DNA from 2 places in the Oceanispirochaeta sp. genome. Region 2 is predicted to be linked to the other one. Evidence: riboswitches for the same ligand, from Rfam matches in the RefSeq annotation. Region 2 holds a riboswitch; the other holds the start of a gene.
The links. A riboswitch is a leader RNA that binds a small molecule or an ion and turns the genes downstream of it on or off. The one in region 2 is predicted to bind cobalamin.
Positions count from the first base shown of each region.

Region 1 (3,135 bases), on a different contig from region 2:
AATGAAGACGGGGCCCAGGACGGGGTCTGTCCTTTCTGCACCCAATTGAATCAGTTATGCGACAACAAGGCAGACTGCCGCCAGGCTCACCTCTACGGCGGCTACCAGGCAGAACGGTTCGGGGGGAGCTATATCTACTTCTGTCCCATCAATATGCTTCACTGGGCCTCCCCCCTTATGGAGGAAGGACTCATGACAGGAGCGCTGATCGCGGGCCCGTCACTGATTATTGAAACGGATGAGCTCATAGAGGAATTGAAATCAAAATTCGGCGAAGATTCTGTCGAACAAGCCGGATTGAGAGAGAATCTTGAAAAGATTCCCCTGGTCACAACCGAAAAGGCGAAAGCCCTTTCCGAATTACTGCTCATTACCGCCTCTCATCTCATTGAAGGTGATCATTCAGAGCTGACTTCCAAAAAAGACTCGATGGACCAGCAGTCTCAAATTTCAGAGTATATTCAGTACATCAAACAGATGGAGTATAAAGACACAGAATTTTCCCAGTATCCCATCGAGAAAGAAAGGGAGCTCCTCCATCTTATTCAGACCGGTGATTCCAAAGAAGCCCGACGGGTACTCAATGAGATCCTCGGAGCAGTGTTCTTTTCCTCCGGGGGAAAATATGATGTGGTGAAGGCCAGGGTATTAGAGCTGCTGATCCTCCTGTCCAGGGCTGCCGTGGAAGGCGGCGCCGATGCCGAACAGATTTTCGGGATGAATTATAACTATCTGAAAGAAATCAATAATTATAATTCGGTTGAAGGCCTGGCGGGTTGGCTTGCCAGGGTCATCGTACGCTTCTCCGACCTGGTCTTTGACTTGAGGGATGTCAAACATGCGGATGCCATCTATCAGACCATTCAGTATATCAACAAAAACTATGCGGATAAGGTCACTCTTGATGAAGTGGCCTCTGCGGTCTATCTGAGTCCGGCCTACTTCAGTAAAATATTCAAAGAAGAGATGAAATGCAATTTTAACACCTATCTGAATCAGGTGCGGATCAATAAAAGCAAGAACCTCTTAATGAACAGCAAATTCTCACTCGTTGAAATTGCCGGGATGGTCGGATACGAAGATCAGAGCTACTATACGAAAGTTTTTAAAAAAATGACGGATCTATCTCCTGGAAAATACAGAGAAAAGCGAGGGAAAATTGATCTGAAAACACAGGAAATTCATTAAAAAGATATTCGGTAGATCCTTTATATTCACATTTCGATGCTTTCACGCCTAATTGCTAGTAATTTGATATGGATTATTTTTTACCTAATTCCCCATTTTTTACCAAAAATTACAGATAAATTCCAATACGGCACCTTATTGTCATAGCATACTTTAATCGTTCAGAATGAAGGAAGCGAGGTGAGAATCCTCCACGATCCCGTCACTGTGAGCAGGGACAAACCTGAATCATGCCACTGGAAGCACAAAGTTTACCGGGAAGGCTCAGGGGAGAATGAACTGCAAGTCAGGATACTTCTTATGGACCGGTTTCCGGGGTAGATCCTACCTCGCCGTATGCCGCATTTCGCACTTCGTGGATTAAGTCGAATGTATTAGACGATTTAACTTAATACAGAACCGGAAAACCCGGTTCAACCAAGGAGAAACATGATGGCAGATCTCGAACAGATTTCCGAATTGATGCAGAAAGGTAAAGCAAAAGAAGTAAAAGAATTATGTCAGGAAGCCCTGGATGCAGGGATTCCTGCTCAGACTATTCTGGATGACGCCCTACTGGCGGCCATGAATATTGTGGGAGTGAAATTCAAGAACAATCAGGTATTCGTTCCCGAAGTTCTGATAGCTGCCAGAGCCATGAATGCCGGTTTGGAAGTACTCAAATCAGAATTGGAAGCCGGCGGTGCCGAAACAAAGGGAAAAGTAGTCCTGGGGACAGTGAAGGGAGACCTTCACGATATTGGTAAGAACCTTGTTAAAATCATGCTCGAAGGAAAGGGGCTGGAAGTCATTGACCTGGGTACAGACGTATCTCCCGAGCAGTATGTGGAATCCGCAAAAGCGAATGATGCCAATATCATCGCCGTTTCTGCTCTCTTAACAACAACAATGACTCAGATGGAAAATGTTGTGAAAGCAGCAGTTGATGCGGGTATCAGAGATAAAATCACTATCATGATTGGCGGAGCTCCTGTAACACAGTCTTTCTGCGATTCCATCGGTGCCGATATCTACACTCCCGACGCAGCCACGGCTGCAGACAAAGCCCTGGAAGTCTGCTCAAAATAATCTCAGATTTTCATAGTTGGCTTAAACCAACTATTGGACTACAATAAAACTCCGGTTATGCTGGAGTTTTTTTTATTCCAATTTGAATACACCAAAAGGCCCTTCGGTCCAATGAGAATAACCCGCCGGAAATGCGCCCACTTCTGGTAGCACATTATAACCAACCAAGGCCCTGCAGCCTGGAGAACAAATGAGGAGATGGATATGAAAATAAGCAAAAAGGTTTTTGGTACTCTTCCCGATGGAAACATTGCCGATCTGTATACCCTGGAAGGAAACAACGGACTCTCTGTTCAGATAACCAGCTTCGGCGGGGTTATCACATCGATAAAGTGTCCAGACCGCCAGGGAAAAATTGAAGAGATAACTCTGGGATTCGACAGCTTAAAAGAATATACGGATACACGCTTTTTCTTTGGTGCCGCCATTGGAAGATTCGGCAACCGCATAGCGAATGGACGCTTCACTCTGGAAGGTCAGGAGTACAAACTGCCTCAGAACAATGGAACCAACTGCCTCCATGGAGGCGTTGAGAACGCCTTTGACAGAAAGAACTGGCTCATAAGCCCTTTTGAAAAAAAGGACGCAGTGGGTGTGATCCTGAATGCCTTCAGCCCCGATGGTGAAGAGGGGTTTCCCGGAAATCTGAGCACCACCATGACCTATACCCTGACCTCCGGGGGAGAGCTGATATTAGACTACAAAGCCGTCACAGATAAGGCGACTCCCGTCAATCTGACTAACCATAGTTACTTTAATCTGGGGGGAATACACAAAGCCACTATTCTGGATCACAGAGTACAGTTAGACTGCCCCTTTTATCTTCCCGTGGATGAAAAGCAAATTCCCACAGGAGAGATTCTATCGGTAAAAGGAACC
Region 1 is NZ_JAQIBL010000252.1:2,727-5,861, reverse strand. Features, by position in the region: gene PF479_RS13915 (PocR ligand-binding domain-containing protein) at 1-1,188, shown strand, start outside; cobalamin riboswitch at 1,316-1,506, shown strand; gene PF479_RS13910 (corrinoid protein) at 1,618-2,256, shown strand; gene PF479_RS13905 (aldose epimerase family protein) at 2,461-3,135, shown strand, end outside.
Region 1: linked by a shared signal. The riboswitch ahead of PF479_RS13910 (corrinoid protein) and the one ahead of PF479_RS04765 (hypothetical protein) in region 2 are both predicted to bind cobalamin.

Region 2 (3,135 bases):
GAAACCTGCAATAGATTTCCCTGGGCTTCATCCATCATCGGATTCTTCAATTTTTCACCATTTTCCATTGCTGTGAAGTATAAGTGGAATTGCTTTAAAAACTACTACTATAGTATTTTTTTTATGCAACATTTCTGGTTATTTATAGCAGAAAATGCAACAATCTCAAAAGAATGTCACGGTTTACAAATGATAGGGAGAATTTAATGCTTAATAAGCCGGAAACCACAGCCGCTGCGCTGGAAAATCTTCGAAAGCTGGATAATTTCAACTGGATGATGGTCATCTGTCTCGCCTTTGTCCTCTATGTGTATATGACTGCCATAGAAAATAAAAAATGGAAGCAGATAGCAGCCGGACTGGCCCTTTATGGTGTCCACTGGTTCGTTGAAATTGTGAATGCTCTGATTCAGCACTTCTCGGGCCATGCCCTTTGGACAGCCAGCGGCGGCACAACCTTTCTAATCCTTATCGGAGTGGGAATTGAGATCAGCTTTATGTTTTCCGTTTCCGGACTGATCCTGTCAAAGGTCCTTCCAGAAGATAAAAACATGAAGATGCTGGGGATCAACAACAGAATCTTCTTAGCCGTTGTGAACGCCTTCCTGGTGGCTCTTATCGAGATTCCCCTGGCGGCATCTCCCATTTTCCATTGGGTTTATCCCTGGTGGGGCATGCTGACTGTGTGGATATTCATCTACATTCCCTTCTTTTTAGCAGCCTTCCTCTGTTATGATGCCAGGGCCAGAACAAACAAGATCTTCCTGGGGTCCCTCTATGCCTTGAACCTCATCATGATGCTCGCGTTTATCCCCCTGGGCTGGATTTAACAGTAAGATTCTACAAGAGAATCACAATAGTTTTATAGATGGGATGTTAAATCCCGTGTTCAATAAGAGGATCAATATTTCAGAGGAAGTAAGGTTAAAAGCCTTCACGGACCCGCCACTGTAAGGGAGCGAGACCGACTGCAATACCACTGGTATGAAAATACCGGGAAGGGCAGTTCGGCAGGCCCCGAGTCAGGAAACTCTGGTGTTGAAAAAATGTATTTCAGGCTTCGTGGAATAAGCCGGGAGATATGCTCTATCCGTAATATTTAGTCTTATTTATTACTTTAGAGCCAATCCTGTCTTTTTTTCCCGCCGCAACAGGAAGGAAAATGAAAATCAAACAACTCTCTCTCTTTTTAATGGTTCTCCTCGTCATTACAGGATTTATGTCCTGTGATTTGAATAGCAGTGACGAAGCTTCTTTGGCAATTATTGGTGAATGGGATACAGGATATGTATGGGACGGTGTAACTTATGAAAGCAAAATTGTCCTTACAGAAACTGTTTTTCAAAACTATTCTGGTGGAGAGCTTTTATATTCAGCCAAGATTGTCAGCTTCGAGAACTCAGGATGGAACGGAGGGGAAAGCGGAGAAGGAGAACATGGTTATATAGTTATCCAGTTTGACAATAACAAGTATATGGTCCTCCGCTGGGAAAATTTCATTGCGGGAACTTCCATGGACTATTCAGAAGGGTATAATTTTGTTACTGAAGAGTATTTTGATACCCCCGAAGATGCTATTGTAGGGGCTACCGAGGCGACAGGATTTTTCGGTGGTTTCTCAAGTACAACAAAACTATAAATGCTCATACGCATCTGTAGAGCAGCCCTTTTAGGAGGGCTGTTTCTACTTTTTTTCAGCTGTGATAGCAACACTCCTCTTTCACCAGTAGCACCGGATGATGCAGAAGAAATGAGCTGGCAGGAGCTGCTGGCCTCAGACCCCGCCTACCCCGACAATGTCTACCTGACCAATTTTATTGAATGGTCTCCCGGCATCGTGGGCACATCCAGGCAGGGCGGTGAGTATACCGACAGCGAGGGGCATCCCCTCGTGGAGTATACCCTGGATGCTCTGGGGCCACCTGAAGGTTCCGGCTCGGGGACCAGCGGTGAGGGAAAAACCTGCCCCCTGGGAGTCAACGGCTGGGGAGTCTGGGGATTTGACCCCCGTTTTGTCATCATAAACGGTGATGGAGATGATTTTATCACCTTTGCCAAGACCTTCGCCTGGGGCAGCAAGGCCGATGGCTTATGCTCCGAACTGGCCCATGTGGAAGTCTCAGAGGACGGAGTGAAATGGTACAGCCACAACAACGAAGAGTTTGTTGAAAACCCTACACCCGACAGCAGCAATGGAAACTATAGCTATGCCTCTGTAAAGAATCTGCACGGCAATGAACCGAGCTGGGCCAACTTCCGCACAGACATTCAGGCCGAAAGCCTTGAAAACCTGAGCGGAGTCGATCAATGGGTTCCTATGACTGGTGTCACAGTGAGCCGCTATTTCACTGCCTCCGATGTGAACCTGGGAGGCATCGGTTTCAATTTAGATGACTTTTACCATGACGGTGATCCCTGGCCGTCTGATGGAAAAATGAAGTACCTGAAAATCATAGATGACGATACCATTCTGGATGGTCAGGACTACGACAAGACATGGTGCCTGGGTGCCAACCTGATGTCTGCCTTAGGTATCAACACAGAACCTGCCGGAGGCGGCAGTTGAAAAGGCATGCCGGATTACTCTCTGGTCTGCTGTTTCTGACTCTCTCCCTGGGGGCACAAAATGCTTCCGAGCCTCCCGAATCCGACAAGATTATTATTACCGGTGAACGGTCTACCACGGATACGGCCTCAGGGCAGAAAACGGTCATCGAAAAAGAGAGCTGGGAGAGGATGGGAGCCCGAACTGTCAGCGAAGCTCTGCAGGTCTCGCCGGGTGTGACTGTCAGCCGGTCTGGAACCACACTGGAACCTTCCACTGTCAGCATCCGGGGCAGCAGCGGCCAGCAGGTTCTGATCCTTGTCAACGGAGTCCCCCAGAACAACGGAAAAGGGGATACTGTCAATCTGAACTCCTTCTCACTCAAAGACATCGAACGCATCGAAGTGATCCGGGGAGGCAACAGCGCCGTATACGGGGAAGGAGCCTTCGGCGGGGTCATCAATATCATTACGAAAAAAGAAGCCTCCCCTTTTCCTGAAGGGGGAGTGTCCCTCTCTGCCGGTTCCTTTCAGACCTACACCGGGGCTGCCTGGCTGAGAGGTCCTCTTTCTCCCGGAGGAACCCTGACG
Region 2 is NZ_JAQIBL010000092.1:315-3,449, reverse strand. Features, by position in the region: gene PF479_RS04775 (pyridoxal-phosphate dependent enzyme) at 1-50, opposite strand, end outside; gene PF479_RS04770 (hypothetical protein) at 207-830, shown strand; cobalamin riboswitch at 866-1,054, shown strand; gene PF479_RS04765 (hypothetical protein) at 1,163-1,639, shown strand; gene PF479_RS04760 (hypothetical protein) at 1,640-2,566, shown strand; partial or broken gene PF479_RS04755 (TonB-dependent receptor) at 2,563-3,135, shown strand, end outside.